DNA from 3 places in the Roseibium sp. RP-7 genome. Region 2 is predicted to be linked to each of the others. Evidence: predicted binding sites of a transcription regulator. Region 2 holds the regulator's gene; each other region holds the start of a gene.

Evidence for each region. The regulator PhoB, encoded in region 2, activates phosphate uptake and scavenging genes when phosphate is short. The targets are predictions, from matches to a motif close to TGTCATNNANCTGTCAT.
Region 1: a site for PhoB is predicted at 2,034-2,050, ahead of ACVDG9_RS10810 (glycerophosphodiester phosphodiesterase family protein). Genes of this name have one in related genera too.
Region 3: a site for PhoB is predicted at 1,234-1,250, ahead of phnC (phosphonate ABC transporter ATP-binding protein). Genes of this name have one in related genera too.

What each region holds. Positions count from the first base shown of each region.
Region 1 covers NZ_JBRKQA010000001.1:2,379,621-2,383,333, forward strand. Annotated here, with positions in the region: gene ACVDG9_RS10795 (YceI family protein) at 1-482, opposite strand, end outside; gene ACVDG9_RS10800 (cytochrome b) at 506-1,090, opposite strand; gene ACVDG9_RS10805 (YceI family protein) at 1,143-1,727, opposite strand; gene ACVDG9_RS10810 (glycerophosphodiester phosphodiesterase family protein) at 2,151-2,870, shown strand; gene ACVDG9_RS10815 (FecR domain-containing protein) at 3,635-3,713, shown strand, end outside.
Region 2 covers NZ_JBRKQA010000001.1:1,172,080-1,175,792, reverse strand. Annotated here, with positions in the region: gene ACVDG9_RS05360 (GcrA family cell cycle regulator) at 263-799, shown strand; gene phoB (phosphate regulon transcriptional regulator PhoB) at 1,127-1,828, opposite strand; gene phoU (phosphate signaling complex protein PhoU) at 1,909-2,604, opposite strand; gene pstB (phosphate ABC transporter ATP-binding protein PstB) at 2,636-3,397, opposite strand; gene pstA (phosphate ABC transporter permease PstA) at 3,445-3,713, opposite strand, start outside.
Region 3 covers NZ_JBRKQA010000002.1:51,715-55,427, forward strand. Annotated here, with positions in the region: gene phnC (phosphonate ABC transporter ATP-binding protein) at 1-79, opposite strand, end outside; gene ACVDG9_RS14845 (phosphate/phosphite/phosphonate ABC transporter substrate-binding protein) at 142-1,014, opposite strand; gene phnC (phosphonate ABC transporter ATP-binding protein) at 1,313-2,134, shown strand; gene phnD (phosphonate ABC transporter substrate-binding protein) at 2,224-3,135, shown strand; gene phnE (phosphonate ABC transporter, permease protein PhnE) at 3,304-3,713, shown strand, end outside.

The DNA.
Region 1 (3,713 bases), 1.2 Mb from region 2:
TGATAGTCGAGCCTGTTGACGATGGCCGTCCCCTTAGCTGTGGCGGTGTCGCCCGCGATGTCCAGGGTGAAATCCATCTCGACCGGCTGGGAAATTCCCTTGATGGAGAGCGTGCCCTGTGCCCGGTAGCTGTTGCCTTCGACAAGCTCGACAGCGTCGGACGTGAATTCGGCCGTCGGGAAGTCCCCGGCGTTGAACCAGTCCTTGCCAGGCAGGGTGCCATCGAACTGGGCGTTGCCGGTGGTGGCGCTCATGGGTTTGATTTCAGCGCTGATCTTGGCGGTTTCAGGGGCCGCAGGATCAAAATCGATGTCTGCTTCCCACGACGCGAAGACGCCAGTCAGCGTGCCGCCGCCCTGTTTGACTTCAAAGCCGAGCTTGCTCTTGTCCGGATCGACTTTCCAGGTGTCGGCAAACGCCGGTGCGGTGAAGGTCGTCGCCGACAGGACTGCAACGGCATATGTAAAATGCTTCAATGTCATCTGCGGATTTCCAGTTCGTGTTGTCAGCTATCGGCCTTGGCGGGTGCGGTTGAAATCATGCGTTTCAACGTGGCGTCGCGGGCGATGAAGTGGTGTTTCAGCGCTGCTGCGACATGAACGGCAATCAGCGCAATCAGCAAATAGGCCCCATATTCATGCAGCAGCTTGAAGAAGGTTTCCGCCTGTTCCTGCGAACCAAGCACACCTGGAACCGGCAGATGCGGCACTGGCCAGGTGTTGAACAGGATGGTCGGAATGCCCCACGGCGAGGCCGACACCATGAACCAGCCGGTCAGTGGCAAAGCAAACAAAAGCGCGTACAGGCCGACATGTCCCAGATGCGCCCCGGCCTTTTCCAGCGGGTGCATGTTGTCAGGCAGTTTCGGCGAAGGATTGAGAAGGCGCCAGACAAGACGGAGCACGGCAAGCGTCAGCACCACAAAGCCGATCGACTTGTGCAACTGATAGAGCTCAAAGGTTGCCTGTTCGGTCGGGGGAAGCTGGTGCATGTAGAGGCCGAGGCCAAGCATGCCAATGATCAAGACTGCCATCGTCCAATGGAACGCAATGGCGATTCTTCCATACCCGGTTGAAGTGTTGCGCAGCATGGCGGCTCCTGGAAAACGGAGGCCGGTCTGTCCGGCCTCCGAGGGTGTTCACTTAGTTGGTCGCGTCGGACTTGAGCGCTTCGGAATGGAAGGTCACGGTAATGTCGTCACCTACATAGGGAACATACATGTCCATTCCATAGTCGGAACGCTTCAGAACTGTGGAAACGGCAAAACCGGCAGCTTCCTTCTTCGCCATCGGGTGCTCACCAAGTGCTGTGACATCAACGGTCAGGGTCACCGGCTTGGTGATGTCCTTGATGGTCAGGTCACCGGTCACTTCCAGCTGGTTGTCGCCGGTCTTTTCGACCTTGGTGCTCTTGAAGGTCGCCTTCGGGAATTTTTCAGCGTCAAAGAAGTCCGCGCTCAGGAAGTGCGCGTTGCGCTCTGCCCAGAACGTGTCGAGGCTGCCGACGTCGATCGTGAATTCGATGGAGGAATTGGCAGGCGTGTCCTTGTCGATCAGCAGCGTGCCTTCCCATTCGCCGAAACGGCCTTCGGTCGTGGAGTAGCCAAGGTGGTTATAGGAGAAAGCCAGGTTGGCGTGGGACTTGTCGAAGTCGTAGGCCACCGGTTCGGCAAGGGCGGTGCCTGCGACGAGGGAAAGGGCAAGCGCAGAAGCTGCGAGACGGATCATGATCAAACCTCATAGATGTTACCAGAAGCGTTCGCTCATGAACGCTGCAGACTGGAACATAGGAAGAAAATTGTGCGGTGCAATTTGACTGACTGTTCGTAAATGCTGAACAATAATTCAGTTGATTTCTTCACCGTTAACTGTGTGGCTTTGGAAAGATTTTCAAGCGTCAGGGGGATAGAAAGTCGACCCTGCGGTATTGGGTGAGAATCGCGATAGAGTTCCGAGCGTGAAGTTAATTGTTCAGTCATTCAATTAAGGGTTGTCGCATCCGGTAAGCACATGAAATTGCGAGGGAAGTTGTAGTGTCATCATTTCATCAAGAATTTCAGGCACCTGTTTCATCGACTTCCCTCTAGAGTGGCCGTTTGCCAGCCCTATCCAAGCTCCGGATATCACTCTGGAGACACAGGAGACCTAACCGTGAAACAAGCCGTCGTTGTGTGCCACCGCGGAGCCAGCCTTCAGGCTCCGGAAAACACGATTGCCTCGCTCGAGGGAGCAATTGCGCTTGGCGCCGAGGTTGTCGAGTTGGATGTTCGGCCGTCCAGGGATGGCATCCTCTACGTGATGCACGATGCAACTGTTGACCGGACGACGAATGGAAGTGGCCGAATTTCGGATATGACTTCCGACGAAATTGACCTTCTTGATGCAGGAAACTGGTTCAAGGAGACCTTCAAGAACGAGCGAGTTCCAAGGCTCGACGCGTTTCTGGATACCTGCAAGGGCCGTATTGGCACCTATGTTGAGATCAAGGAAGGCGATCCCGCGGAAATTCGCGACATGCTGGCAGTCCGCGGCATGCTGAGCGACGCCTGGACGTTTTCGTTCGATCAGGCAATCCGCGCTGAAGCCCGTGCAAAGGTACCGGATCTGCGACGCATGGTTCTTTACGCTCACGTTGGTTCGGTCGAGCGCGCCGTTGCCCAGGGTGCACATATCCTGGAATTCCATGAAGATGACCTGGAAGAGAACCTCATAAACGAGGCAAAGCAGGCCGGATTGATTACGCAGATGTTCTACGCCGGGTCTGAACGAGCCGTTTTCGAGAAAGCCGTGCGCTGCGGCGTCGAACAAATGAACATCGACCAGGTCGAAATTTTCAAGTCCGTGGAAAAAGAGCTCTTGGCAACAGTCTGACGCTCCGGCGTTATGCAACTTGCACTGCGACGGAAATCATTGACTGGCGTGGCCGGGAACTTACGGGTTCCTGGCCGATTTGTTTTGGATTGATTGAAAAAATATTTTGAGCCTCATACGCCATTTCGATCAGGGATCGCAGGTATCTATGATTGTGATTTTTCTCTAGTAATCCAAAAATACAATCTTAAATAGTTTTAATATTAAAATTTTATCTAATATGGGAAAAAGTTGGAAACGTTAGATGATAGAACAATTTTTACTAAAAGAATGAAATAAAAAGGTTTCCCATTATAATTCAAGTCTTGTTAACGGGGGCGGAATAGCTTGCCGAGCTTCTGAAGCCGGGCCAAGAGAGGGCTCCCATGTCCAACAAAATAAACGTCAATCGCTCAGGTCAGGCCAGTTGCATGGCAGCAAAAGCTGATGACGTTGGACAGTTCTGGGAACGCCGGATGCGGTTGGCAGCGTCGCTTCTGCTGGCTGCCCTTATGGCCTTCTGGTTTTCTCAACAGGCATTGTCGCAAGACGAGGAGACGGGTGGCACGCCGTGGCACTGGTCGGTCGAACGCGTCAGCGGCCGGGTCATGGTGCAAACGCGTACCGGCGAGACCTTTGCTGTCAAGCGTGGCATGACGGTGCGCAAGGGATGGAAGATCAAGACCGGCGGTGGGCGTGTAGTCATCAATCGGGGTGAAGAAACATTCGTTGTTTCTCCAAATTCTGTTGTGACGCTTGAGCCGAAGGGCGTCCTGATCAAGCGAATGGTCGTCTACCAGGACCGTGGTCAGGTAGATGTGGACGTAAAGCGCCGGTGGTATCGGCATTTCAAGGTGGAAACCC
Region 2 (3,713 bases):
ACATTTCATGTGCCGCGGAGGGCGGATTTCATAAAATTCTCAATGACCTCGCCATAATTGGGGAAAAGTCGTTTCATCCCCAACTGGTTTGGGTCGAGTGGTTGCCTGACAAATTAACGTTATTGTAACCTCTCAGCAATCAGACACGAGATCTCGTGAGGCAAATCACCAAGAGGCACTAGATCTGCCAGCATTAAGCGTGCTTGCGCATGCTTAACACGGGGTTAATGGCCGCAGGACGGTCAAACTAAAGGGTGCGGCAATGAGTTGGACAAACGAACGAGTTGAGCTTCTCAAAAAGCTTTGGGGCGACGGCTTGAGCGCAAGCCAGATCGCAGGCGAACTGGGTGGTGTTACCCGTAACGCCGTGATCGGCAAGGTGCACCGCCTTGGCCTGTCCGGCCGCGCCAAGTCCACCTCTTCAAGCGCCAAGCCGCGCCGGCCGCGCACCGCAGCTCCTGCAACGGGTGCAGCGCCGAAGAAACCGACGACTTCACATCCGCAGTCGATCGGCGCGACGGCCCTGAAAGCAGACATCTCGCCTGCACCAGTGGTGGCCGCCAAGCCGCGCGTAGAGCCGATTGCAGAGCTCGTTCCGATCTCGCAGCGGGCTACCATCCTGACGCTGACCGAGCGGACCTGCAAATGGCCGATTGGCGACCCGGCGACCGACGACTTCTACTTCTGCGGCCGCCAGTCCGATGCCGGCGTCCCCTACTGCGCTCATCACTGCAAGATCGCGTATCAGCCGGTCGCCGACCGCCGCCGCGATCGCAAGACGATGGCTCAGGCAGGCTGATAGCCTCGCACCTAACCAATTCATGAGAAAGCCCGCCGATTTGGCGGGCTTTTTTTTGTTTGGGCCTTCCATTGACCAGATGCCCGACCCCGAACAGTGACCTCCCACGGCTTGTTCTCGGCACCGCTCCATGCCGTTTCCGTTCCATCAAAACATACCTTGTTTGACCGCTCCGCCACGACAGGGACCGAAGGATCAGCCCCGACACCGACACAACTGATGGGGTGGTCGCAGAAGAGAACCTTGCTCCGCGAAAGGCACATAACCGTTGAGAAACAAAAAGCCCGCTTGAAAGCGGGCTCCTTAATTCCATTCTGCAAGTTGCCCTCAGGCAGTGGCAGAGGTGAACTGGTCATTGAAGGCGTATCCGGCACCACGGACGGTACGGATAGGATCCTTTGCCTTGCCCTTGTTCAGAGCCTTGCGCAAGCGACCGACGTGAACATCGACAGTGCGTTCGTCCACGTAGACATCGTGACCCCAGACCCCATCCAGCAGTTGTTCGCGGGAGAAGACACGGCCAGGCGATGTCATCAGGAATTCCAGCAGGCGGAATTCCGTCGGCCCCAGGTGTATTTCCTTGGTGTTGCGGCGAACGCGGTGCGTTTCGCGATCCAGTTCGATATCGCCGGACCGCAACATGCTGGACACCACTTCCGGGCTTGCCCGGCGCAGGATGGCGCGCACGCGGGCCATCAATTCCGGTACCGAGAAGGGCTTGACCACGTAGTCGTCGGCACCGGTCGACAGGCCGCGGATGCGCTCTGCTTCCTCACCGCGTGCCGTCAGCATGATGACCGGCAGGCGTTCGGTATCCTCGCGCGCCCGCAGGCGGCGGCACAGTTCAATTCCGGACAGGCCCGGCAGCATCCAGTCGAGCAGCAACAGATCCGGCAGGCTTTCCCGCAGGCGGATTTCCGCCTCGTCACCCCGGACACAGGACTCGACCGAGTACCCTTCCGCTTCCAAATTGTATCTCAATAGAAGGCTGAGCGGTTCTTCGTCTTCAACGATGAGCACCTTCGGCATACATCTCGCTCCAATTACCGCAACCGGCGCCGAAGCGCCGGCCGTTAAGATCTTCTGCAAATCCGACGATTATCGGCGGGTCAGACCGCGCCTGTTTCGTCGACCTTTGCCCGGTCTTCCGGCAAACGCTCGCCCGTGACCATGTAGTAGACGTTCTCGGCGATGTTCGTCGCGTGATCGCCGATGCGCTCGATGTTCTTTGCGCAGAACAAGAGATGGACGCACTGGGTAATGACCCGCGGGTCTTCCATCATGTAGGTCAGGAGTTCGCGAAAGATCGACGTGTAGATCGCGTCGACTTCGGCGTCGGCTTCCTGAACCCGGCGGGCGGCTTCCGCATCCTTGCGGGCGTAGGCATCCAGCACCTGCTTGAGCTGCGAAAGAGCGAGTTCCGTCATGTGCTCCACACCGATCGCGAGCTTCTTGGACTGCAAGTCGCTGTCGATGGCGATGACGCGCTTGGCAACGTTCTTGGCAAGATCGCCAACACGCTCCAGGTCATTGGCAATGCGCGTTGCGGCGGTGATTTCACGCAGGTCCTGCCCCATCGGCTGGCGGCGGACGATCAGCTCGATCAGCTTCACTTCAAGTTCGTTGTAAAGGCTGTCCAGACGGACATCGCCCTTGATCGTCGCCTTGGCAAGCTCCAGATCCTGCGACACCAGAGCGGACACCGCATCGGCGAAAGCCTTTTCGGCAATACCACCCATTTCGGCAACCTTGCCGGCCATGGCCGTCAGTTCGTCATCGTAAGCCGAGACTGTATGTTCAGACATCCTGTGTCCCCTTCAGAAACCTAAAAAATGCTTAGCCGAAGCGGCCCGTAATATAGTCCTGCGTACGCTTGTCCTTCGGATTGGTAAAGATGTCCTCCGTCAGACCTTCCTCCACCAAAACACCCAGGTGAAAGAACGCGGTACGCTGAGACACACGGGCAGCCTGCTGCATCGAGTGGGTCACGATCACGATGGTGAAGTTTTCCCGCAGTTCGTCGATCAGCTCTTCCACCTTCGCGGTAGCGATGGGGTCGAGCGCCGAGCACGGTTCGTCCATCAGGATCACTTCCGGGCTGACGGCAATCGCACGGGCAATGCACAGACGCTGTTGCTGACCGCCCGACATGCCGGTGCCCGGCTCGTCCAGACGGTTCTTGACTTCTTCCCAAAGCCCGGCCTTCTGCAGGCTGGAGGCAACGATTTCATCAAGCTCGGACTTGTTGCGGGCCAGACCATGGATCCGCGGACCGTACGCAATGTTGTCGTAGATCGATTTGGGAAACGGGTTCGGCTTCTGGAAAACCATGCCGACCTTGGCGCGCAGCTGTACGGGATCGACCTTGGGATCGTAGATGTCCTCACCGTCGATCTTGATCGACCCTTCCACACGGCAGATGTCGATGGTGTCGTTCATGCGGTTGATCGTCCGCAGGAACGTCGACTTGCCACATCCGGAGGGACCGATGAAGGCAGTCACGGACCGCGGCTGGATCTCGATGTCCACGTCCTTGATGGCGTGGGTATCGCCATAATAGACCTGCACCTTGTTCGCGGAAATTTTGCTGTCGGTCATGGTTTTCGCCTGTTCAAAATTCGGCATCTCGTTCATCGGAGCAATCCTTACCAGCGGCGTTCAAACCTGCGGCGCAGGATGATAGCGATAATGTTCATGGTCATGAGGAAGACCAGCAGCACGATGATCCCGCCCCAAGCGCGTTCATAGAAAGCCGGGTCGGCGCGTTTCGCCCACTCGTAGATCTGGGCCGGCATGGCCGAGTTCGGAGAGAAGAAACCGGCAGCCACACCGTCCGGGAAATTGGAGGCGATGAAACCGACCATCCCGATCAGCAGCAGCGGAGCGGTTTCCCCAAGCGCCTGTGCCAGACCGA
Region 3 (3,713 bases), on a different contig from region 2:
CTTCGCGCAGCACACTCCGGTCCTTGCCGAAAGTCTTGCAAAGGCCTTCGACCTTCAGGTCACACGGCGTCTCCGTCACGGGCTGTCGGGCTGGGACCGCCGGCGCAATTGCGCCGGCGGACTGGAGCAGAGGTTGCGCCATTATTCGCCGATGAACTTGTCGTATTGCGGGAAACCGGCGGTGGTGTACATGGACCGCACCAGGTCATAGGCACCATCTTCGATCGCCACCAGATCCATGCCCGAATACTTGTCGTTTTCCTCGTGCTGCAGGATCGCGGCGATGATCGACTTCTTGTTGTCGAGGATCGCCTGACGCAGTCTCTGCGCTGTCGCAGGATCGACATGGGCTCCGGCCATGATCATGTCGTTCGGCAGATCGCCGGAACGGGCGATTACCCGGAAAAAGCCGTTCGGGACGCTGTCATCCTTGTTGCGAGTGCCAATCCACGAATTGTGATTGATCCCGATGGCGGCAACATCACCCTTCTTCAAGGCTTCATGCGCAATGTTGCGCGAAGTATGCAGCTTCTCGATGTCCTTGACCGGATCGACGCCATAATCGGCCATCAGCTGCATCGGGCACAGCATGTTCGAGGTGGAACCGATATCACCGAAGGCCACCTTCTTGCCCTTGAGATCGGCCGGCCGCGTGAAACCACTGTCGGCTCGTACGACGACGGCACAGAAGTAATCCGGACGGCCAAGACCTATGAGGGGACGGGCTTCGGTCAGTTTGTTGATCACGATGTACTCGGCAGGACCGGTTACGACAAAGTCGACGCGTTTGGCGCGCAAGGCTTCAGCCGCCGCGGTCCGGCTGGTAACCGGGAAAAACTCGAAGGTGTGGTCTGTTGCATTTTCAAGGGCGTTCTTGAACGGCCCCCATTCAACCTGCAGCCGCTCCAGGCCCTCAACATCGGTAACGGCCAGTTTGAACGTGTCGGCCAGGGAAGAAGACAGGGAAACGGCAAGAACGGCAGCCGCGAGTGCGGCGGATTTCAAAAAGCGCATGACAAGAACTCCTCAGACAGCCGAAACAAAGCCGGCAAGGCAACAGGAGCGTAACGACAAGCGCGCCGCGGAACGTGACTGTATTATGTAAATTTTACGAAATTTACATCAGAGAAAGATGGATCTACGAAGCAGAAAATTTCTTTAACTTCGAACTTCCAGACAAAACTTGATCTTATTTGTTTTCCGGCAAATTTTCTCGATGCCCCTGTCGTAAAACTTCATAAAAGTATAATCGTATAGACATCTGTTCTCGGCACATGTCTGCTAGTTCGCTCTCCGTTTTTCGGAGGGCCCGATGCTGGTCATTGAGCAATTATCTAAAGTCTTTGGAGACCTGACCGCGGTGGACAGTGTCTCCCTTGCCATTCCCAAGGGACAGATGGTCGGCGTGATCGGTCGGTCCGGTGCCGGCAAGTCCACGTTCCTGCGCATGATCAACCGGCTGGCCGACCCCAGCCGGGGGACGATCCTCAACGAGGGAAAGAACATCACGGCCCTGAAGGGTCGCGATCTGCGGCTTTGGCGCGCGTCCTGCGCCATGATCTTTCAGCAGTTCAATCTCGTCGAGCGCATGGATGTGCTGACCAATGTCATGGTTGGCCGCATCGCCCACACTGGGTTCCTGCGCTCCATGACGCGATCCTTTACTGACGAAGACCGCGCCCGCGCCATCGAAGCCCTGGACCGGCTGGACCTTGTACCCCAGGCGCTGCAACGCGCGGGAACCCTTTCCGGCGGGCAGCAGCAGCGCGTCGCCATCGCCAAGGCGCTGGTGCAGAACCCGCGCATCATGCTGGCCGACGAACCGATTGCTTCACTTGATCCGGCCAACGCCAGCCGTGTGATGGACGCCTTGCGCGAAATCAACCGGACGGACGGTCTTACGGTGCTGGTCAACCTGCACACGCTCGACACCGCCCGTGCCTACTGCGATCGGATCATCGCAATGAAGGACGGGCGGGTTCAGTTCGACGGCACGCCGGACGCCCTGACCAGTGAAAGGGTTCGGCAAATCTATGGAACCGACGATCTTTCCGATGACATCAACGAAGCAGTCACCTCCACCTCCCTTTCGACAACCACTTCCCGGCCGCCGATGAAGGCTGTCGGGGCCTGACCTTCGCGAAGCGGATCATCCGCTCTCGCTCTTGAAGCGGCCTTTGCCGCGCAAATCGCCGGATCTGCCGGCACCAAAGGAGACTTGAGATGAAGGCCATTTTTGCAGCAGCCGTTTCCGCTGCCGTTCTTGCAGCCTCCCCGGCCCTGGCGGACAGCTGGAAGGACCAGTACAAGACAGTCAAGTTCGGCATTCTTTCCGGTGAAAACGAAAAGGACCGGATTGCCCGTTACACGCCTTTCGAAAAGTACCTGGAGAACGAACTCGGCGTCGATGTCGAAATCTTCACCGCCGGATCCTATGACGGCGTGATCCAGGCCATGGCGGCCGACCAGATCGAATTCGCCTTCTTCGGTTCGTCTTCCTATGCCGCTGCCTACACCGAAATCAACGGCGGTGTCGTTCCACTTGTCTCCCGCCTGCAGAAGGACGGTTCCACCGGTTATTTCTCGGTCGTCGCCGTGCGTTGCGACAGCGGCTACAAGACCCTTGACGACCTGAAGGGCAAGACACTGGCATTTGCCGACCCGGACAGCACGTCCGGTTATGCCGTGCCTTACTTCAACCTCAGCAAACAGGGCTACGAGCCGAAAACCTATTTCGGTGCCATTCCCTTCTCCGGGGCCCATGAAACCGGTGTGCTTGGTGTCTACAACAAGCAGTATGACGCTGCCGCTACCTACATCACCAACGAGGAAGACGGCATTCCACAGCGCATGGTCACCAAGGGCATGATCGAGAAAGACGCGATCTGCACCATCTGGAAGTCACCGGAAATCACTTCCGGTCCGCTGGCTGCCCGCAGCAACCTGCCTAAGGGCCTGATCGATGCCATGCGCACCGCGGTCATGGAAATCCCGGAAAAGGATACGCTGGCATTCATCGAAATGACCGGCGGCGAAGACAGCACCCAGGAAGCGTGGATCGAGGTTGATCACGACCGTTACCAGTGGATCGTCGAAATGCGCGACTGGCTGAAGAAACAGCGCCGCGGCGGCTGACTTTTCAGAGCGAGGGAGGAAACCGGCTGATCCGGGTTTCTCCCGACGACCCGACCATCGTCATCCCGGGCGGCACTTCGCGTCTCCCGGGATGACGCCTGGAAAAACTTGTGGCGCAGAAAGCTGCGGCGTCAGCGCCTCCTGCCCAAAATTATTGGAACTAGAGGCATGACAGCGCTCTCCCCTGCCATTGACCGGTTCGAAATCGATTATGCTGCCACTCGCCGGTCAGCCCTACGGGTAAACCTCGTCTCGACTGCGGTCTTCGCACTCTGCTTCTTCGCAACGGCGTGGTTAGGCGGTTTCTTCGACATGACCGACGTCACCCTGCCCGATGGCGACCGTGTGTCCATGTGGAAGATCTGGGCAGGATTGCCGCGGCTTGGAGAGTATCTCTACAAGACCTTGCCAGAGCTTCACCGCGAGACACTCGGGGCGGATCTTGCCGGTTGGTTCTGGCGCTGGAAGGTCTGGCTCTGGCTGCTCCTGGAAACGATCCTGATTGCCTATATGGCAACATTGCTTGGCATCATCGGTGCGTTTCTCCTCAGTTTCCCGGCGTCACGGAACCTCTCCCC